3 regions of the Lysinibacillus sp. LK3 genome follow, and region 2 is predicted to be linked to each of the others. Evidence: predicted binding sites of a transcription regulator. Region 2 holds the regulator's gene; each other region holds the start of a gene.

Region 1 (7,836 bases), on a different contig from region 2:
TCTAACTCACCAATAGAAAAACCACATAATGGGCAGGCATGATGCTCACTAAATAGTAACTCTTCATGTTCCATCACATCGACAAGCACACGTCCATCTGCCAGGCGTAAAGCCGTTTCTAAAGAATCACTCAGACGAGCAGCAATCCCTTCCTTCATAACAACACGATCCACTACTACTTCGATGGAATGCTTTTTATTTTTATCAAGTTCGATAGCATCATCTAAATCACGCAATTCCCCATCAATTCGTACACGAACAAACCCCTGCTTTTTTAAATCTTCTAGCAGTTTAACATGGGTACCCTTACGTCCAGAAACCATTGGTGCAAGGAGCTGCATCTTAGTTCTCTCAGGATAGGTTAATAAACGATCCACCATTTGCTCAATCGTTTGGGAAGTGATTTCTATGCCATGATTTGGACAAATCGGTTTACCAATACGTGCATAAAGTAAACGTAGGTAATCATAGATTTCCGTTACCGTACCGACAGTAGATCGCGGGTTACGACTAGTTGTTTTTTGGTCAATGGAAATAGCAGGCGACAAGCCTTCTATTGCATCGACATCTGGTTTATCCATTTGTCCAAGAAATTGGCGGGCATAGGCGGAGAGGGACTCAACATAACGACGTTGGCCCTCCGCATAAATTGTGTCAAATGCTAGAGAAGACTTTCCAGAGCCTGATAATCCTGTTAAAACGACTAATTGGTCACGTGGAATTGTGACATTGATATTTTTTAAATTATGAGCACGTGCGCCTTGCACGACAATTTCAGTATTTTTCACAAGTCATTCACCCTTCTACCTTCAATTCAAATATTGTATCTCGTAACTCAGCCGCACGTTCAAAATCAAGCGCTTTTGCTGCTTCCTTCATTTCGACTTCTAGGGAAGCTAAGAGCTGTTCTCTTTCCGCCTTTGTCAGCTTTTTGCCTTTTGTTGCCTTTGTTACATAGGATTCCTCTTCTTCTGCTACTTGTGTTGCACGAATCACATCTGGGATTTTCTTAATGATCGTTTGAGGTGTTATGCCATGCTCCTCGTTATAAGCCATTTGTAACGCACGACGACGTTTCGTTTCATCAATCGCCTTTTTCATCGAGTCTGTTACATGGTCTGCATACATAATGACATGACCATTCGCGTTTCGAGCAGCACGACCAATGGTTTGAATCAATGAACGCTCTGAACGTAAAAATCCTTCTTTATCAGCATCTAAAATTGCCACAAGGGACACTTCAGGGATATCAAGACCTTCACGCAATAGATTAATACCTATTAGCACATCATACGTTCCTTTGCGTAGCTCACGGATAATTTCAATACGTTCTAGTGTCTTAATTTCTGAATGTAAGTATTCAACTTTTAAGCCCATTTCCTTCAGGTAAGCCGTTAAATCCTCAGACATTTTCTTCGTTAGCGTTGTCACTAAAACTCGCTCATCACGCGCAATTCGATTTTGTATTTCATCAATTAAATTATCAATTTGACCTTCAATAGGACGTACATCAATTAATGGATCTAATAATCCAGTTGGACGGATAATTTGCTCTACCATTTCTGGTGTATGCTCCAGTTCATAAGGACCTGGTGTGGCTGATACATAGATCGCTTGATGTACGCGGTTTTCATACTCTTCAAAACGTAATGGACGGTTATCTAGAGCAGATGGCAATCGGAAGCCATGTTCTACGAGCACTCCTTTACGTGCTTGGTCACCATTGTACATTCCTCGAACCTGTGGAAGTGTTACGTGACTTTCATCAACCACAAGTAAAAAGTCTTCGGGGAAATAATCTAGCAAAGTATATGGAGTAGCACCTGCTTCACGCAATGTTAAATGACGTGAATAGTTTTCAATCCCAGAGCAAAAGCCCATTTCACGCATCATCTCTAAATCATAGCGTGTACGCTGTTCTAAACGCTGTGCCTCTAGTAATTTATCTTCTGCACGTAATAATGCAAGTCGTTCCTCTAATTCTTTTTCAATGTTTTCAATCGCTTTACGCATTTTCTCTTCTCGTGTAACGAAGTGAGATGCAGGGAAAATAGCAACATGCTCTCGATCCGATAAAATCTCTCCCGTTAGTGCATCTACCTCACGAATGCGATCGATTTCATCCCCAAAAAATTCCACACGAATACAATGCTCATCACGAGAGGCTGGGAAGATTTCCACTACATCTCCACGTACCCGAAATGTTCCGCGAGTAAAACTAACATCATTTCGCTCATACTGAACGTCTACAAGCTTGCGCAGTAGCTGATTACGTTCAATTTCCATACCCGTACGAATGGAAACAACCATTTCTCGATATTCTTCGGGAGAACCTAAACCATAGATACAGGACACAGATGCAATAATAATGACATCCTCACGCTCAAACAATGCAGAAGTAGCAGAGTGACGCAGCTTATCAATTTCATCGTTAATGCTAGAGTCTTTTTCTATATAGGTATCTGTCTGCGGTACATAAGCTTCTGGTTGGTAGTAATCATAGTAGCTGACAAAATATTCAACGGCGTTATTTGGGAAGAACTCTTTAAATTCACTATACAACTGGCCAGCTAGTGTTTTATTGTGTGCCATAATTAGTGTTGGTTTTTTGACTTGCTGGATGACATTCGAAATGGTAAACGTCTTACCTGTTCCAGTAGCACCAAGCAATGTTTGATGACGTTTGCCTGCTTTCACACCCTCCACTAATTCCGCAATGGCCTGTGGCTGATCCCCGTTAGGCTGATATGGCGCTTGTAAATCAAATGTTTGCACTCATGTCCCCGTCCTTTCTTCCAATTTGTACATATATTTTAGCATAGCAATATTAAAATTTCGAACATTTAACGAACGAATGTTTGTAAAAATTTTTTTCATCTCTAAAATTTTTATTACATAACAATACAGTCAATTTAACTTGTTACTCTTATAATAGCCGTTTTATTAGGTTTTCAAGCTTCATCGATGGATGGGATTTCCTGTTTTGCTTTATGTGCAGCTCACACTCTCTCAGGAGCCGGGCTATGTACTTTTTAGAGCGACTCTCACTTTTTTATAAACAGCGTCTCAAACTTTTTAAATGACTTTCCCCATTCTATAAGCAAGATCACTTCTTCTAACCAAAACATACAATCTTCACATCCTCTGCAAATATTTTCAAAAGCAAAAAAATCCCACTCTCCAATAGATATGGAGAGCGGGTTCGTCAACATGATTCATCTTCTGTTTGGTGTAAGGAAGTTAGTTCGGATGCGTATTGATAAAATGCGTTTTCATCTTTTTCATCGAGTGCTCTATCTATCAGAACCATGAGCTGCTCTTGCCGATGCATACGCTGGATACGATTTAAAAATAAATCTAAATAAATCTCGTTTAATAATTTCTCTGCCTCATCAACTTTTTTCGACTGACCAACGGCTTTCAGAAAATCTGTATACGAATAATATTTATCCAACGATCTCACCTCGATCCTTTTCTAAATTATATGAAAATTGAAATTAAAAAGCAATGCTTACGATTCGAAAATATCTTGGATTAGCTATTAATCAATTGATATTTAGAGCAAATTCTCTAGGCATTTCGTGCTTTTCTGAACGATTTTCAACTATTTCATTTAATTTAAGAAAGTCATATTCTGTTTTACACTACCGTTATAACTAGAAAAAAGGAGGCACTCCCTATATGACAACTAACTTTGTAAACGGCTACTTAATTTCATTCAATACTTATTTGCTGCAACCTATTCAGCATGACTCCAAAGTCTTCACGCACGTGATTGATAAGCATAATGAGCTGATTGTTACACGCAAACCGATGCATGTCCTTCGAAAATCCTGTCTCTCATTAGGATCAACTTATGAAGCCGCAAAACAATCGGCTAAACGTTTTTTCGGCAATCAACACAAGCTACCAATCGTCGTGGCCTTTGATTATGGTTATCCCTGTATTTTTTTGCCAACTTATTCACCCAGCTCCATTCACAATATATGGATAGGGCTTCATGCAATTATTAATATTACTCCTAGTGAATTGGGGTGTATTGTAACGTTAAAAAATGATAAACAAATCGAACTACCTATTCGTTATGCTTCCATTAGTAAACAATTTCTTAATGCATCTATGCTGTATAAATATTACATGAATGAACGAAAACAGCTGAGCCAAGATGCACCCTATCATCCACCCTTTTAACAAAAATTCCCCAAGAGCATCTCACTCTTGGGGAATCTGGGTATTAATTTATTTTTGAACGTAAATAGGCATTAATAAATGGATCTAAATCGCCATCCATCACAGCACCCACATTACCTGTTTCTTCATTTGTACGATGATCCTTCACCATCGAGTATGGGTGGAAGACATACGAACGAATTTGGGAGCCCCAGCCTATTTCTTTTTGCTCACCGCGTATTTCATCTAATTGTGCCTGCTGTTTATCAAGTTCTAGTTGATATAGCTTCCCTTTTAACATCGTCATCGCTTTTTCACGGTTTTTAATCTGGGAGCGCTCAGCTTGACATTGTACGATCGTACCAGTAGGAATATGCGTAATACGAACGGCAGAATCTGTCGTATTAATATGCTGACCACCTGCACCTGTTGCACGATACGTATCAATTTTTAAATCCTCTGTACGAATATCGATTTCTATATTGTCGTCAAACTCTGGCATAACATCACAGGAAACGAAGGACGTATGACGGCGGCCAGACGAATCAAATGGAGAAATACGTACTAGACGATGCACACCCTTTTCCGCTTGTAAATAACCGAAAGCATTGTGACCTTTAATCGACAATGTTACAGATTTAATCCCAGCTTCATCTCCTGGTAGATAGTCCACTGTTTCCACTTTAAATCCACGCTTCTCAGCCCATCGTGTATACATACGTAATAGCATTGAACCCCAGTCCTGTGACTCCGTACCACCAGCACCAGGATGCAGCTCTAAAATGGCATTGTTTTGATCGTATGGGCCACTTAGCAGTAATTGAAGCTCAAAATCAGCCATCTTTTGTTGGAATTCTGCTAGTTCTTTGCCTAGTTCTTCTTGTAATTCTTCGTCTGGTTCTTCACGCAAAAGTTCCAGTGTCATATCTAAATTTTCATGTACTTCCACTAAATCTTTATATTCATTGACAATAGCTTTTAAGCCATTTCCTTCATTGATAATCACCTGAGCACCTTGCTGATCATCCCAAAAGCCTGGCTCTAGCATCATTTCATCTAGCTCTTGAATACGTGCCTCTTTGTTCTCTAAGTCAAAGAGACCCCCTAAAGTCCGCCAATTTTTTGGCTGTAGTGTCTAACACATTGCGTACATCTGCTAATTCAATCATCGTTAAATCCTCCGAACGTTAGTCATGGAGCTAACACTTTATTCATAAAGCTCCGTATCTTTTTATTATAACGTTTTTAGAAACGAAAACATACTATCTAGCAGATGTTTTGTGGAATTAAGTCAACTATCCTGCGTCTCGTCCTCAAACATATTCTTGGCAAGACGTTGAAATACTTTCACACGGTCATACTGAACAAGTAAATATTTTGTTCGTTTCTCAAGTCTATATTTTAATAAAAAAGCTCTTTGAATCCGAGACTCTAACGCATTGACACTGACATCCACAATAAATTCCTTGCCATTCATAAAAGTGACCTTTGTCCTCTTTTTATCCACAGCGACATAGTCATCTATATGATGAACAGCGAACCAGATACAGTCAGGGTGTAAAGGAGACCTACTAGGAAACCATAAAATATTACAACGTTCGTGCACGACGATAGGATTTTTATTAAGCTTGCCTAGGATCATTTTCGAACCATCGAATGCTCCTCTTAAACTAGAACCAAAATAACGCAGATTAAAGTCCAATAATTTCGTTGGTGGTAACGTAGATATATACTCATTATTTTTCTCATACACCTGCGTACATAAATTTCCAAAGGAATCATACACAGGCATATACATCATTGTTTCACTATTCATAATATCTTTTTTATGCATCTATAGTCCCCCTTTATACATTTTATGTTGCTTCCAGTCAAAATAAAAAGGAATATACAAATATGCGTACATTCCCGCTATTTTCAATGAGTAAGATTGCTTGAAAATTCCGATCCTCCTTAAGACTTAGTATCACCATCAAAAATTCAGGATAATAATAGGATAAATAACTTGTACTATATACCTATTATTACAGCTATTGTATACCCATATTTTTCAATTGTCTATAAATTCTGACTTTTTATACTAAAATTTCTTCATTTTTAAGTAATTTTAAAAAGAAAAAATCATTTCAACACGTAGTTAAAATGATTTTTTCACCTAGATATTATTGAGCTGTACCATGACAGTTTTTAAATTTCTTGCCGCTACCACATGGACATAAATCATTACGACCAATGTTTTCAGCTTTACGTACTGGTTGCTTTTTCGGCGCAGCGCCACCTTCTTCTTTTGGATTAACAGCCTGCCCCTTTGCCACCTCTTCACGCTCCAGATTATTGCGGATTTCTGCTTTCATCGCATATTTCGCAACATCCTCGCGAATAGAGGCTACCATATCCTCAAACATCGCAAAGCCTTCTTGTTGATATTCACGAAGAGGATCGTTTTGACCATAAGCACGCAGATGGATACCTTGACGTAGTTGATCCATTGCATCAATATGATCAATCCATTTTGTATCGATTGATCGTAATAAAATAACCTTTTCAAACTCACGCATACGCTCTGGTGTCAGTTCTGCCTCTTTTTCATCATAACGAACATGAACAGCATCAGAGATTAGCTGATTAATATTTTCAGCAGACTTGCCTTGGAAATCAGATACTTTAAGTTGACCTTCCTCTAAAAGATTAGCCGCTACAAAGTCTTCAATAGCCTTTAGGTTCCAATCCTTCTGTTCACCTTGAGTATACAGGCTAACAACATTATCGATTGTTTCTTGAATCATAGACTCAACAAGCACACGCATATTTTCTGTTTCTAGTACATCATAACGCTCTTTATAAATAATCTCACGTTGCTGACGTAGTACATCGTCATATTGTAATAAGCGTTTACGCGCATCAAAGTTATTACCTTCGACACGTTTCTGCGCTGATTCTACAGCTCTCGACACAACTTTAGATTGCAATGGCTGGGAATCATCCATACCTAAGCGCATCATCATCGACTTCATATTATCAGAGCCAAAACGACGCATTAAATCATCCTCTAAGGATAGGTAGAATTGTGTAACCCCTGGATTCCCTTGACGACCAGAACGTCCACGAAGCTGATTATCAATACGACGTGATTCATGTCGCTCTGTACCGATTACCGCTAAACCGCCAATTTCGAGTACTCCTTCGCCAGGTTTAATATCTGTACCACGTCCAGCCATGTTAGTTGCAATTGTCACTGCACCCTTTGTACCAGCGTTCGCAATGATTTCAGCTTCACGTTCATGATTTTTCGCATTTAATACATTATGAGGAATTTTATGTTTATCCAATAGTTTAGAAATAATCTCAGACGTTTCAATAGCAACTGTACCAACAAGAACAGGTTGACCAGCTCTATGACGCTCTGCGATATCAGCAGCAACTGCTTTATATTTCCCTTCCATCGTTGCAAAAATCAAGTCAGCACGATCATCACGAGCAATCGGTTTATTCGTCGGAATAGCGACAACATTCATATTGTAAATATTACGGAATTCCTCTTCCTCTGTTTTCGCTGTACCTGTCATCCCTGCAAGCTTTTGATACATACGGAAGTAGTTTTGGAAGGTAATTGTCGCCATTGTCATCGATTCATTTTGAATCTCAACGCCTTCTTTAGCCTCAATC
Region 2 (7,836 bases):
TGTCCATTACAGCGACAATCGATTTTATGTATTTAGCTGGAGGACGACGTTCATGAATAAATTAACGAGTAGTAAAAATTCATCTATGATCTTGTTACTGGCGCTGATAGCTGCTATTTTATTTGCGCTGTATTATTATTTGCTTTCACCAAAATTGGATGAAGTGAATGAAAAAGAGAGTAATGTATTGCAGGTGCAGCAAGAATTAGCTAGTGTCAAAGAACAACTAGCACAATTAGACAAAGAGCAGGGACAGCCTACTATCAATATATTAGCCTTAAGACAAAAGCTACCTGCAACAAGAGCCGTTGAAAAGATTATTCTTGATTTAGCTGAGATTGAAGAGGTGACAGGAACTCGTATACTGTCTTTAACTGTTCAAGGTGAGGACGGCACTGTGACACCTTCAGATGTATCGAATGATCTTAATATGTTGGAGCAGGCTGAAGCAGAGGTCAATGGTGATCAGGAGAACAAGGAGACTACTACACCGATTGCATCTCTTTCGAAGGACTCTTTACCAACTAATTTAAAGCTTGTTACTTTTATATTAGAGGTGGGTGCGCTTGATTTTAATTCTCTTGAAAGCTTTTTACAGGAGGTTGAACAATTAGAGCGTGTCATGAAAACCGATAAGATTGAATTTAAATTGCCTGGAGAGCAGGCACAGCTTGAGAAAGATGCAGATCTTACGTTAAAGGCAACAGTGCAAGTGACAACGTTCTATTACGAAGAACAACAATAACTTTATTGATAGGCGCACCATACTGCATTTGTATGGGCGCCTATTGGTTTAGGAGGACATAAAATTGGAAATGGCTTATACGATCTTTATTTTTTTATTTGGACTTGTCTTTGGCTCTTTTTATAATGTAGTTGGCTTACGTGTACCACAGAAGGAGTCGATTGTACATCCTCCTTCACATTGTCCAAAATGTCAGAGACGACTGACGGCGCTTGATTTAGTACCAGTTTTGTCTTATGTATTGTTAGGAGGAAAATGTCGTGGTTGTGGCAATAAAATTTCTTGGGTTTACCCAGTCATAGAATTAATGACAGGTGTATTATTTGCCTTTGCTTATGGGCAGTTAGGCTGGGGCATAGAATTGATAGTAGCACTCTTTTTTATCTCCTTATTAGTTATTATCGTTGTATCAGATTTAGCCTATATGCTAATTCCAGATAAGGTGTTAGTATTCTTTTTACCTTTGCTAGCTATTGGACGAGTGCTGTCACCATTAACACCGTGGTGGGACTCTCTTGTGGGTGCTGTGGTTGGTTTTGGCATATTATATATCATTGCTGTGCTATCAAACGGTGGCATGGGTGGAGGCGATATTAAATTATTCTTTTTAATTGGTCTCGTTCTGGGTACGATTGATACACTGTTAACGCTATTTTTAGCTGCAGTTATTGGTATGATTGTCGGGATTACCATGTTATCGAAAAACAAACAGGGGAGAAAAACACCCATTCCGTTTGGGCCATCTATTGCATTGGCCGCAGTTATTGTTTATTTCTATGGCGATGTATTAATTAATTGGTATCTAGGCTTTTGGTAATTGTGCAATTTTCAAGAATTTGGAGGGAAGCAAGTGAAACCGATTATTGGTATTACAGCCTTTGTTGAGGATGATTTATCCTCTCGATTAAATGCTGCTTACAGTAAAAGCATCATTGAAGCAGGTGGAATTCCACTGATTATTCCAATTGGAGTAGAAGAAGAGGCGGCCCAGATTTTAGCCCTTACAGACGGTTTATTATTATCTGGTGGTCATGATGTGCACCCATTTCTATTCGGGGCTGAGCCTTCATTAAAGCTTGGAAAAATTCATCCAGCGCGAGATACGATTGAGTTAGCATTGATTGAAGCCGCATTCCAACGTAAGATGCCTATTTTCGGGATCTGTCGAGGAATTCAAATACTAAATGTTGCATTAGGTGGTACCTTATATCAGGATATTGATAGTGATCACTTTAGTACCAAGTTACTCCAACATATGCAGCAATCAGGTCGAGCTGTAGCTACCCATTCTGTACAGGTTATTGCTGACAATCTATTAGCGACTATCGTTGAACAAGAGAAAATAGCAGTGAATTCATTTCATCATCAAGCGGTGAATGTTTTAGCAGAAAAATTAAAAGTAGCAGCAAAATCTAACGACGGTATTATCGAAGCGGTAGTTCATGAGGAGATGCCATTTTGCTTAGCTGTTCAGTGGCATCCTGAGGAACTAGCCATAGCAGGAGATGAGAGTGCTCAAAAGCTATTTTCAGCCTTTATTGAAGCGAGCTTAAAATTTAAGAAGGAAGCTTAGAAGAGGCATTGTACAAAGAATCCAATCGTATGTGGATTCTTTTTTTGCGTAAAAAAGAGGATACATGCTCTTAGAAGGAACATAATCCTCAAAATCTGCTTTAATCGTTAATGTACACGTCTGTAAAGACCTACAACTTGTCCTAAAATAGAAACTTGATCGACTATAATTGGTTCCATAGAAGAATTTTCAGGCTGTAAACGGAAATGGTTTTTCTCTTTAAAGAAACGTTTTACAGTTGCTTCATCCTCAGCTGTCATAGCTACAACAATATCCCCATTATTAGCTGTTGCCTTTTGTTTTACAATGACTAAATCTCCATCTAAAATCCCAGCTTCAATCATTGATTCCCCCATGATTTCTAGCATGAACAATTGATCTTCACTTGTGCCATACGTATCGGGTAATGGGAAGTATTCTTCAATATTTTCAATTGCTGTAATTGGAGAACCAGCTGTAACCTTCCCGACAAGTGGGACATGGATCACCTGTTGTTTTTGAATGGATTCTTCAGGCTCTAAAATTTCAATTGCGCGTGGCTTTGTTGGATCTCGACGAATAAAGCCTTTTTGTTCTAATCGAGCTAAATGTCCATGAACAGTTGAACTGGAAGCAAGTCCAACTGCTTCACCAATTTCACGTACTGATGGTGGATATCCTTTAGCTCGTACCTCTTCCTTAATGAAAGCTAAAATGTCCTCTTGTCTTTTCGAAACTTTTTTCATGAGTGCTCACCTCTTTTTTCTAAAATCATTCTTCTTATTTGATAGTATAACAGAATGCGAACATGTATGCAAACATAGGTTCGAAAAGTGTTTGACAAAAACGTTTGTTCGCTTTATTATGGGAACATACATTCCGAACAAACATTCTTAAAAAGGGGTAATGATTATGACATGGTTTAAGAAAAACACACATATCTCAATTTTAATAGGAGCTTGTTTATTATTTGCAGCATACCTTTACATTACTGATCCAGGAAAAGTTAGTTACGCAGAAATTCAAATCGAACATGGGGATAGCTTGTGGTCGTTAGCCGAGCAATATCGTGGTAAGATGAGTACTGATGATTGGATAAAGCTTGTAAAAACTGAAAATGAACTAGCAGATATTAAAATTGTAGCGGGAAAATCTCTAGTTATTCCTGTAGTGAGTGATCAAGCCAGTCCCATCAATACTATCGAAATTGCGAGAAATGAACAATGATAAATAATCAACTATCGGCTGTTGTCTATTGTCGCGTAAGTACTGAAAAAGAAACACAAAGCTCCTCATTAGAGCGCCAGCAGGAAGAGTTGCTGCGCTATGCTAAAGAGCAAGGCTATGCGGTGAAGGGCGTGTTTAAAGATCAACATAGTGGCTATGATGTAGAACGTGAAGGCTTGCTAGAAATGCTTGATTTTATAAAAGATAAGAACATTAATGCTCTTTTTGTCCAAGATGAAACTCGTTTAGGACGAGGCAATGCAAGGATGGCTGTATTACATTTATTACAAAAGTCAGCAACTGATGTTTTTTCTATGCGTGATGCAGGCCCAGTCCAATTAAATGAAATGGATACGATGCTGCTTGAAATTTTAGCGATTGTAGAGGAATATCAACGTAGAATCCATAATGCTAAAATTCGACGAGGTATGCGACGTGCTGTAGAAAACGGTTATCGTCCAGAAAATAATTTATCGAATCGAGGTAATCCGCAGGGGCAGGAGCGAAAAGATCTACCTGTAGAGGAAATTGTGAAGCTACGCAAACGTGGATTTACCTTTGAAGAAATTTCTATAACGCTTAGAGGGTTAGGCTTTGAGGTAAGTAAGGCGACAGTACATCGTCGTTTCCAAGAGCACCAAGAAAGATTAGCAGGAAAATAATATTCCTGCTAATTTTTTTTGTAAAAAACTACTGAAGGGAAGAAAGCTTTCGATGATAACATGATTTGGCAGTTGGAAAGGGTGCTCTTTATTTATTCGGTCATAAAACATGATGCCATTTAAATGATCGATTTCATGCTGTACAACGATGGCCCCGTAGCCCTGTAACTGTACAATGATTTCATGTCCATCGATGTCGTAAGCTTTGACTTTAATTCTCTCATATCTCGGTACAAAACCAGGGACAGGTCGATTTACAGATAGACAGCCTTCTCCTTCCGGTAGATAAATCATATTAAGGGAATGACTCATTATTTTAGGGTTAATCAGCATCATTTCTTCGTCATCAAAGAGTACAGCAAACATTCGTTTATCTACGCCAATTTGATTAGCAGAGAGTCCACTTCCAGGGCGAAGCTTATATTTTTTTGCTAGCGTTTGATTTTGGCTATTTTTCAGATATTGCAGCATGGCTAGGAGGGTATTTCGGTCTTCATTGGTCACTGGTCTCGACACTTCTTGAGTTTGTTTTCTTAAAATTGCCGAGTGTTCTTTCACAAAATCCTTCATTGTAATCATATAATCTGGGTGAAATTTAGTCATAGATAAACACCTCATCAATACGGCTATTAAGAACCTTAGCAATCTTAAAAGCTAATTCAAGGGTCGGATCATATTTATCATTTTCAATATTATTAATCGTCTGTCTCACAACTCCACATTCTTTTGCAAGAGCAGCTTGTGTTATGCCTAATTTTTTTCTTAAAATTTTGATGATGTTCTTCAGAAAGATCCCTCCATTTTGTCCAAAGTATTAGACATATATCGTAAGATAAGAATTAAAAAATGTCCAACTAGTTGGACATTTTTTGGTGTGAAAAACAAAACAGTCAATTGAAGGGGAGAAATTGATTTCCGGTGCAGGCTGCTTGCTTTCCTGTGGCACGCTGACGGAACGGAAATCACCCCACAGCCTTGTTAAAAGTTCTCATTCTACTAATGACATCATCTTTTTTCAATAACATGAAATGCCCGATTAATTGGACATTTGGATTTTAAATCATCACTTAATACCAATTTTCATCAAAATTTAGCTTTAACGCATGCCCGAAACAAATACCGAAAGGAATAAAACCTCTTCCTCTTGCTGTAATGATATTTCCATCTTGTACCACTAGTTCATCTGAATAGTTATGAAGTTCAAAGCACCCTAACTGCTCCATGCCATCTAAAGGTAGTCCTACTGTATATTTTTTGTTCTTTAAGACCCCTGCTTTTGCTAATAGGTAAGGGGAGCTAGAAATACTTGCAATCATTCCTCCTTTTGCAGATAGAAGACGAATGAAGTCTAGTAAGCTCTCTTCAAGTTGTAATGTAGAAATATCCATGCAGCCTGGTAATAGTAGACTATCAATATCGTCAAGCTCTACCTCATTCACGGATAAATCAGCTATACAATTTAAACCAGATTCTCCTCTGATAGGTTTGGTATTCGATCCAAGTGTGATGATGGGTTTACCGCCTTGCATTAATATGGACAAAGCAACACTCAATTCATATTCACTAAATTGTGGGTATAATAACACCGCAGTTTTCTTCATTTCATACACCTCTTACCTTTAGAGTGTTCCATTCTTCCTCTAAAATAGCGTAATAGTATTCATCCCACCAAGTCTCTCCATGAGGAATGCATTTTTTGAAAAATCCTTCTTGGCGCATTCCGATTTTTTCCATGACTCGGTAAGAAGCGATATTTTCTGGCTGGCATGTGGCAATAATTCGATGAAGTTTCATTTTATTAAAGCCGTGATCTAATAGGGCCAGAGCAGCTTCAGAAGCATAGCCATGATTATGATAGGCAGGATTCATAACCCATCCAATTTCATACGTATGGTCGCCAAAGTATTTGTGGAAAACAAGATGACCAATGACTCGCTGTTGTTCACGTAAAACAATGGCGAAATGTTTTGCTTGCTCGTTGCTATTCTCTGTTACGAAATTTTGAACCTGATCTTCATTCAACACACCCTCTGGCATATAGTGCATGACCGTTTTGTCGGACATATAGCTATAAACAGCCTGGCAATCTTGGGCTTCAAATGTTCGAATAAGTAGTCTAGATGTTGTGATGTTCATGATAGCTCCTCCTATTATCTATCAAATTTTTCCTTTTATTATTAGTTATACACCTCTAACTTCTGGAAGTCATGTAAATAATGGCTAAGAAGTGTTTTTAAGGGTTGGTATAACTGCATTTTAAGGGAAACCATGCTATACTTTGCATACTGAGGTCATTAAGCTAGGTACTGAAAGGTGTGTAACCATGTTATCAAAGGAAAAAATTAACCGAATTAATGAATTATCTGCTAAGGCAAAAAGCGGACAATTAACAGAGGAAGAAGCAAAGGAGCGAACAGCGCTTCGCAAGGAGTATTTAGATACGTTTAGAGCAACTATGCGAGATACGATTGAAAACGTTAAAGTGGTAGATGCAGAAGGAAATGATGTAACTCCTGAGAAGGTAAAACAAGCACAAAAAAATAAATTTCTAAATTAATGTGACACAATTCAATAAAGTATGTATGAAAACGCAAATAGTATAACAAAAAGCATTGTTTTCTAAAGCAATGTTGACTAAACTGTAAAAGAACAATATATAGGACGAGAAAGGATGTCACAATATAATGACTCAACACGCGGATCTTTTAGCAATTAATGCTATCCGAACTTTGTCAATCGATGCTATTGAAAAAGCAAATTCTGGTCACCCAGGTTTACCAATGGGAGCAGCGCCAATGGCTTATACGCTTTGGACAAAACAATTACGCCATAATCCAGCAAATCCAAAATGGTTTAACCGTGATCGTTTTGTACTATCAGCAGGTCATGGCTCAATGCTTTTATACAGCTTACTTCACCTTGGAGGCTATGGTTTACCAATGGAAGAAATTCAAAACTTCCGCCAATGGGATTCATTAACACCAGGACATCCTGAATATGGTCATACAGTAGGGGTAGAGGCAACAACTGGTCCTCTTGGGCAAGGAATCGCTATGACTGTTGGTATGGCAATGGCTGAGCGCCATTTAGCGGCTACTTACAATAAACCAGGTCATGACATTGTTGACCACTACACATTTGCGTTATGTGGCGATGGTGACTTAATGGAAGGCGTAGCAGCAGAGGCGATTTCATTAGCTGGTCACTTAAAACTTGAAAAATTAATCGTGCTTTACGATTCTAATGATATTTCTTTAGATGGTGACTTAGAAAAGTCATTTTCAGAAAACGTTCAAAAACGCTTTGAATCTTATGGTTGGAATTATTTAAAAGTGGCAGATGGTACAGATGTAGATGCTATTAATGCAGCCATTGAAGAAGCCAAAAAATCTACTGGCAAGCCAACATTAATTGAAGTGAAAACAGTGATTGGTTTTGGTTCTCCAAATAAATCTGGTAAAGCAGATTCTCACGGTGCACCACTTGGTACAGATGAAGTTGTCTTAACGAAAGCTGCCTATGAGTGGGCACATGAACCATTCCAAATTCCTGCAGAAGTTTACGATACATTTAATGCGGCTGCTGAAGTGCAAGGCGCACAACCAGAGGAAGCTTGGAATGCAAAATTTGCTGCATACAAAGAAGAATTC
Region 3 (7,836 bases), on a different contig from region 2:
GATAAATATTTAATTTTCCCTAGTTTGGTAACACCATCAACAAGAACGGCCACCTCTTCGCCAAATTCACGTACCAAATCATCCCGTGTAAAATCCGTATCTTCGACAACATCATGTAAAAAACCTGCCGCTACAGTTTCTGGGTCCATTTGTAATTCAGCTAGAATACCTGCTACTTGTACTGGGTGAATAATATACGGTTCACCAGAGCTACGGAATTGCTCAATATGGGCATCCCTTGCTAATTCATATGCTTTTTTCACGAATGCGACATTTTCATCATTCATGTAGGATTTGACTAACTCAAAAACGTCCTCAGGAGTCAAAATTTGCTCTTTCGCCATAACATGTCCACCTTGCTCGTCAAATTTTTCAGATTAGATATAAACTTAATTGTATAAAATATTGTGGTCTATTGTAAAGAGACTGTATCATTTAGTTTAGTTAATCTCGTGAACAGTTCGAAAAATGGAAAAAATATTCTTCTTTTTAATAAAAAAGACCCTCTGCGACTTCACGTCACAAAGAGTCCTTGTTTCGACAAATTGATTAATGTAATTGATTGTAAGCTACAGCAATTTTCGCGCCGACTACTGCATTGTTTTTCACTAATGCAATGTTGGCATCAAGACTTTTACCTTCTGTTAATTCTTTAACTTTGCCAAGTAAGAATGGTGTAACATTTTTACCTTGAATGCCATTCTCTTCAGCTTCAACTAAAGCTTTTTCAATAATGTTTGTAATAAATGCATGCTCTAATGCTTCAGACTCAGGAATTGGATTTGCGATGACAGCGCCACCTTTTAAGCCTAATTGCCATTTCGCAGATAGCATTGCTGCAATTTCTTCTGGCGTATCTAATTGGAAGTTTACATCAAATCCACTTTGACGTGTGTAGAATGCTGGTAATTCATTCGTACCATAACCAACCACTGGCACACCTTTTGTTTCAAGATATTCTAATGTAAGACCGATGTCTAAAATAGATTTTGCACCCGCACAGATAACGGCAACATTTGTTTGTGCTAATTCTTCTAAATCAGCAGAGACATCCATTGTTGTTTCCGCACCACGGTGTACACCACCAATACCACCTGTAACAAAGATTTCAATACCTGCAAGCTCTGCACAGATCATTGTCGCTGCAACTGTTGTAGCACCTAATTTTTTCGTTGCTAGTAAGTAGCCTAAGTCACGACGTGAAGCTTTTGCAACACCTTGAGCATTACCGAACATTTCTAGTTCTTCATCTGATAGACCAATTTTAATTTTCCCATCAATTAATGCAATTGTTGCTGGGACTGCACCATTATCGCGAATAATTTGCTCAACTTCACGCGCAGTTTGCACGTTTTGTGGGTATGGCATACCGTGTGAAATAATTGTTGATTCTAACGCAACGATTGGTAGACCTTTTGCTTGTCCTGCTTTTACTTCTTCTGATAATACGATGAATTCTTTCATGTTGTTATTCCTCCATTTCATTTTTCAACAAATCTACTGATAATTCAGGTCTTACTGTATAAGGAGATGCCAATGTATTTTTTGCATTGGTTAATCCAGCATCAATACATGTCTCAAAAGATTGTCCAGTCAGCCAACTGTGAATAACAGCGCTGACAAAGGCATCTCCTGCTCCTGTCACATCTTCAATTTTGTCAATCACTTTAGCGGCAACATGACAAGGGGCAATCGTTGTAGATGCTGCATAAACGCCCTTGCTACCAGCCGTGATAATGACATGCTCCGCACCTAATTGTAGGAGCTGTTGTAAAGCTTTTTCATAATGGGTAGCGTTTTCAATTTTATGTCCAACAATCGTTTCCGCTTCATCTGTGTTACAAATAAACCAAGTTACGCCTTGTAATGTTTCAGGTAGTCGATTCATTTTTGGCGAAGATACTGGCACAATGACAAGTGGAATATCACGAGCAAGGGCTACTTGCTGGATATACGCCACTGTTTCTTTTGGACAGTTTAAATCCAAAATAAAACAGCCCGCGTTTACAAGCATTGTTTCATGTTTTTTCAACAAGCTCGGTAACAGAAGGTCGTAAACTTCCATATTTGCTACAGCTAGTGCTAGCTCACCTTGTTCATCCATGATGGCAGTATAAGAACCTGTGGAAGCCTCTGCAAGCTGCTCTACATAACGTAGATTCATAAAGGATTCCGAAGCCTCTTGGATCACTTGCCAATCAGCATCCTTACCTGCCGTTGTCAGTAACGTCACTTGGTGGTTTAATCTGCCTAAGTTTTCAGCAATATTTCGACCAACACCACCTACACTAAAGGAAGAACTGGCAGGGTTAGATGTTCCAAATTGAACATTGCCCTTGACATGGAATTTGCGGTCTAAATTAGCTCCACCGATGCAAATAATTTCATTTTCTTCGGGTAATATATAAGCACGACCTACAATTTTTCCTTGCTTCGTTAAACTAGACACTAAATTAGCAAGCACAGGACGCGACAGATTCATTACATCTGCCATTTCTTGCTGAGACATAAACGGATTCTGGCGAATTAAAGCAAGCACCGCCTGTTCTCTTTCATTCATAGCATCACCTTTTATTATATTTGTTTATATTATAAACTTTTGTTTGTGTTATGTCAAAAGATTCTTTATTAAAAAAGTTGAACCTCATCTTACTGAGGTTCAACTTTTTTTGTTTATGCTTGCTGAGGTGTTTGTTTTTTAACAATGATGACGAATAAACTGGCCATTGCACAAAACATTCCTGCAAGGAAAAAAGCCCATGTATAAGAGTTAAAAAATTTATAAATTAACCCTCCACCATACGCAGCAACCGCCGCTCCTGCTTGATGGGAAGCAAATATCCACCCATAGATAATACTGCTTTTTTGCATACCAAAAATTTGTCGTGTAATACTGATGGTCGGTGGCACTGTAGCAATCCAATCTAGTCCGTAAAAGATCGTGAAAATCGTTAATAAAACAAATGATCCTTGTGCAAGTGCATAAGGGAGCAATAATAGAGATGCGCCTCTTAACAGGTAATACCAAAACAATAACCACCGATTATCGAAGCGATCAGATAACCAGCCAGACGCAGTTGTACCTAATAAATTAAAAATGCCCATAAAAGAAAGGAATGATGCGGCAGTGACTAAAGGAACGCCAAAGCTAATACAATAAGAAACAAAATGAGTACCAATTAATCCGCTTGTCGATAGCCCACAAATAAAAAAGCTACCTGCTAAGAGCCAAAATGCTTTAACCTTAATCGCCTCAAATAAACCTTTAAAAGCCATAGCTATTGGATTCTTCTTTTGCTGTATTTGTTGTTCCTCTATAGCCTCCTCTTGTCCATAAGGAGTTAACCCCATATCCTGAGGTCTATTTTTTATAAAAAGCGCAATCATGAAAAACATTATGATACTAAGGAGTAGCATTAATGTGATAGCCCATCGCCAAGAATAGTGTTCAATAATGATAGCTAGAACTGGTAATAAAATTAACTGGCCCGTGGCTGTACTTGCCGTTAAAATACCAACCGCTAATCCTCTGCGTTTTACAAACCAATGATTCGCAACATATGGACTAAGGACAGTTAAAAAAAGACTTGCTCCAAGACCAATAATGCCCCCCCAAATAACGATTAGCTGCCAGGATTCACTCATCAAAAATGTTAAAGTCATTCCTAATACTAAAGTTGCCATAGCACCTAGCATCATTTTCTTTAAGCCAATGACTTCAAGTAATGCAGCCATAAATGGTCCAGATATGCCATATAAAAACAAACTTACAGCAAAGGCTAAAGCAATGGTTGAACGATCCCAGTGAAATTCTTTTTCAAGAGGGTCGATAAACACGCCAGATGATGACATTGTAATTCCTGCGACAATTATCGAGAAAAATGTGACGATTAAAATAAACCAACTATAATGAACACGCTTCACCTCAACACCTTCTTTTCTTTGATAGACTACAAAACATGTATATACATGTTTAAGTCCGCTTATTTCATTTATATGTATATACATGTATAATCATAGTAATCGTTCATAAAGCTGTCAAGAAGTAATTTCTAGTTATTGGGTGTATACTTATAATTAGTAGAATCCCCTTAAAGGAGTACTGTCGATGAAGAATCAACTTAAAAATATTGATTATACACAAATTTGTGTTTGTGCAAACCTTAGAAAAAAAACAAGGGTTGTCACACAATTATATGATAAGCTGCTACAGCCTACAGGTTTAAAAGTTACACAATATTCAATGCTTGCACATATCGACCTTCAACAAGCTGTCTCAATCAGCCGTTTAGGTGAAATTTTACAACTGGATCAAACCACTATAACACGTAATATTAATCTATTAAAGCAACATGGCTATGTTGAGTTAAAGCGAGATATCAATGATGCTCGTACCAAAAAAATAACGCTCACTGAAAAAGGTTTAGAAAAGCTGCATGAAGCAGCACCTATTTGGCAAGGCATTCAAGATAGAATTATCGAGGATATTGGAACCGAAAAATACGCAGATTTCTACGATACCTTGCGAACAATGCAAAAAATTATTCAAGCCTATGACGAAGTATAAAAAAAGCGCCCACAGTATAGGGCGCTTTTTGCCATGCTCTTAATATTGAATAAGTGTTTTAATATTTAAATCGCCAAGCTTTTCGCGACCATTTAATTCTAGAAGTTCAATCAGGAATGCACAGCCTACTACCTGACCACCTAATTGTTCTACTAAACGAACCGTTGCTTCAACTGTACCACCAGTCGCTAGTAAATCGTCACAGATTAAAACTTTTTGACCAGGCTTAATTGCATCATGATGCATTGTTAACGTATCTTTACCATATTCAAGACCGTAGTCTGCACTAATTACCTCACGTGGTAATTTACCAGGTTTACGAACAGGGGCAAAGCCGATTTCAAGTGCATAGGCAACTGGACAACCGATAATAAAACCACGTGCCTCAGGGCCAACAATAATTTCAGCGCCCACTTCTTTTGCATATTCTACGATTTGGTCTGTTGCATATTTGTATGCAGGACCATTATCCATAATTGTTGTAATATCTCTGAAGGTAATGCCCTCTTTCGGCCAATTTTCAACCGTTGTAACGTATTGCTTTAAATCCATGTTATTGCTCCTCCTACGAAACGTTATTCGTCCGCTGATGTTAAACGTTCATCAAACCATTGTTTTAATTCTATATAAGGAGCATAGACAAGCTTTTGCTCCATTTCAATCTGTTCTGAACGTTGTTTGTAAGACGGTGCCTCTGTTAGTGCTTGTTTTGGAGCATTCACGTTGACAGTCGTCAGTCCACTCTCCATTTTAACAAAATCAAGCTCAAAAAACACCTGTGTCATAAATTTTAGTGTATCTAATGGCCACCCCGTATGCTTCGCTAAATCTGCGATATGCATATCAAGCGGAAAGGCTGGTCGATTTTTCAAGAACTTATAATACCAAGCAAATTGCTCACGAGTAGGTAGACCACTGAAGTATTGCGAGTCAGGCATATAAAAATGAGCATAAATACGTGAAGGGGCTGTCTTCTGTAAAACGTCCTCTAGCTTTTGAACATTGTGTGGCAAGTCTAATAGCACGATGTAATCACTTTGTTCAATATTTGAAAGGGCTGGGTCAACCAGTGTAATAGGTGCACCGATTAATGATTGATAATAGGTCATCGTTTCTGGACGAAAGGCGATAAACCGGGCCACGTCCTTCGGTACCGTATTCAGCCATCGAGCTGTTTGACGGATACCACGAATATCAAATAACTGCCATTCTGTAGTTTGGACATCCTCGATCATAAATTGGGCTTTTTTACGTCCCTGCCATTCGTTAATTTGCAAATCGCCTATAAAGGAAACTTTGATGCCATACGTTAATTCATCATGTAAATGCCCTTTGTTAAAACCAACACTATCCAATTTATCATAGCCGTTTGTTATTTCCATTTTAATATGATTCTCGCCCGCTCCAATTTTACGCATGGAGGCGATTTCTACATCCTCTAGCACATACACAGGCTTAGGGAAATCTGTGCCAAATGGTCCTAGTGTTGAAATTTCCTCAATAGCATCCGCTGAAATTTCGTCAATGCTGAGCGGTATATCAATATGCACTACAGGTGTTAATTGCTCCTCTGTTAAACAGGCTCTTGCCTGAGCATCTAAGCGAGTACGTAGTTCATCCACATGCTCTAATGATAAGGTCATACCTGCAGCCATAGGATGTCCACCAAAATGCGGTAAAATATCTCGATTTTTAGCTAGTTCATTATATAGATGAAAACCTTCAATACTTCGAGCAGAACCTTTTGCTATGCCCTTTTCGGGATCGAGTGACAGCACAATCGTTGGACGGTAATACAGTTCAACGAGACGTGAGGCTACAATTCCTACAACACCTGCGTTCCAGCCCTCGCCAGCAACAACAAGAACTAAGGAATTGCCGATTTTTTCATCTGCTTCAATCAGTGCGATGGCTTCATCTGTAATACTTTTCACAATATCTTTGCGCTCGGTATTGCAGGCATTTAGCTTTTTTGCCAATGCGGTTGCTTTAGCATTATCCTCCGCCATTAATAATTCGACACCAGGAGCTGCTTCACCTAGACGACCAACAGCATTCAATCGTGGACCAAAATAAAAGCCAATCGTTTCTTCTGTAATTTTCATCTGCTCTGTACTGGCTATGTCACACATCGCTTGTACCCATGGACTAAGGGAACGACGCATTTCTTGTATGCCCCTCTTCACGAGATAGCGATTTTCATCCACCAACGGAACCAAATCTGCTACAGTGCCAATCGCCACAAATTCTATTAGATGGCTTGGTAGTTCACCATAAAGAGCATGTGCCAGCTTAAAGGCTACCCCTACTCCTGCTAGCTCGCCAAATGGATATTGCCCTTCTGGTATTCGGGGATGAAGAATAATATCTGCTGGTGGTAGCTCCTCACCTGGCTCATGGTGATCTGTCACAATGACATCCATACCAAGCTCCTTTGCTACTCGAATAGGCTCAATACCAGATATACCATTATCTACTGTAATGATTAACTGTACACCATCTTCATAGGCCTCCCGAAATAGGGCTTCATGCGGACCATAGCCATGGATAAAACGATTCGGAATTTTAAAGGAGACGTCTGCTCCAAGATCTAGTAAAACATGTAACATAACGGTTGTGCTTGTCACACCATCCGCATCATAATCACCATACACTAAAATTTTCTCACCATTTTCTAGTGCTTGTTCAATTCGTGCTACCGCTTCAGCCATACCATGCATAAGAAATGGGTCATGGATATTTGCCTCAGTCATATTTAATAAGCTTTCTGCCTCAGCCGTTGTTTCGCAGCCTCGTGCTGCTAAAATTTTTGCTGCAATCGCAGAAAGTTGTAAGTCATTTTGTAATGCTTGTACAAGTGTTGCGTCAGGACGCTCCACCTGCCATCTTTTTTTCGATAGAATCATCTGCTCACTTCCTTACGAAAGCTATTATACCGAATTTCTATAGGTTGCGCACTATCCGTTAGATTGATAGTTTTATCCATCGATTTTTAATTTCTATTCGTCACTTTTCCATTTCTTTCATCATCAAAAAAGCCTACTCTTCTAAAGAGTAGACTTTTCTAACATACCTTTCGAGGCGGCTACTAATGCTTCCACCGTTGCCAAATCTCCTTGATGCAATGCCGTCACAATGGCACTACCGACAATTACACCATCTCCCAAAGCCCCCATCTTTTTCACTTGCTCAGGTGTTGAAATACCAAAGCCTGCAAGCACAGGGATTGGACTTGCTTGACGTAAGCTTGCAAAATGCTGTTCTAAATT

The links. The regulator LexA, encoded in region 2, represses DNA repair genes until DNA is damaged. The targets are predictions, from matches to a motif close to CGAACATATGTTCG.
Region 1: a site for LexA is predicted at 2,848-2,861, ahead of uvrB (excinuclease ABC subunit UvrB). Genes of this name have one in related genera too.
Region 3: a site for LexA is predicted at 2,593-2,606, ahead of VK91_RS08045 (carbohydrate kinase). Genes of this name have one in related genera too.

Annotation. Positions count from the first base shown of each region.
Region 1 covers NZ_LDUJ01000013.1:175,747-183,582, forward strand. Annotated here, with positions in the region: gene uvrA (excinuclease ABC subunit UvrA) at 1-788, opposite strand, end outside; gene uvrB (excinuclease ABC subunit UvrB) at 796-2,775, opposite strand; gene VK91_RS07745 (IDEAL domain-containing protein) at 3,206-3,454, opposite strand; gene VK91_RS07750 (competence protein ComK) at 3,682-4,191, shown strand; one part of gene prfB (peptide chain release factor 2) at 4,235-5,263, opposite strand; one part of gene prfB (peptide chain release factor 2) at 5,265-5,339, opposite strand; gene VK91_RS07760 (competence protein ComK) at 5,462-6,004, opposite strand; gene secA (preprotein translocase subunit SecA) at 6,333-7,836, opposite strand, start outside.
Region 2 covers NZ_LDUJ01000007.1:122,176-130,011, reverse strand. Annotated here, with positions in the region: gene VK91_RS05075 (PilN domain-containing protein) at 1-56, shown strand, start outside; gene VK91_RS05070 (hypothetical protein) at 53-745, shown strand; gene VK91_RS05065 (A24 family peptidase) at 810-1,562, shown strand; gene VK91_RS05060 (gamma-glutamyl-gamma-aminobutyrate hydrolase family protein) at 1,596-2,318, shown strand; gene lexA (transcriptional repressor LexA) at 2,426-3,043, opposite strand; gene VK91_RS05050 (LysM peptidoglycan-binding domain-containing protein) at 3,210-3,524, shown strand; gene VK91_RS05045 (recombinase family protein) at 3,521-4,186, shown strand; gene def (peptide deformylase) at 4,172-4,789, opposite strand; gene VK91_RS22375 (helix-turn-helix transcriptional regulator) at 4,782-4,973, opposite strand; gene VK91_RS05035 (DJ-1/PfpI family protein) at 5,254-5,787, opposite strand; gene VK91_RS05030 (GNAT family N-acetyltransferase) at 5,789-6,322, opposite strand; gene VK91_RS05025 (DUF896 domain-containing protein) at 6,510-6,743, shown strand; gene tkt (transketolase) at 6,871-7,836, shown strand, end outside.
Region 3 covers NZ_LDUJ01000014.1:10,519-18,354, reverse strand. Annotated here, with positions in the region: gene VK91_RS08055 (bifunctional (p)ppGpp synthetase/guanosine-3',5'-bis(diphosphate) 3'-pyrophosphohydrolase) at 1-344, opposite strand, end outside; gene VK91_RS08050 (pseudouridine-5'-phosphate glycosidase) at 550-1,464, opposite strand; gene VK91_RS08045 (carbohydrate kinase) at 1,469-2,560, opposite strand; gene VK91_RS08040 (MFS transporter) at 2,674-3,924, opposite strand; gene VK91_RS08035 (MarR family winged helix-turn-helix transcriptional regulator) at 4,109-4,567, shown strand; gene VK91_RS08030 (adenine phosphoribosyltransferase) at 4,607-5,119, opposite strand; gene recJ (single-stranded-DNA-specific exonuclease RecJ) at 5,143-7,473, opposite strand; gene trpA (tryptophan synthase subunit alpha) at 7,615-7,836, opposite strand, start outside.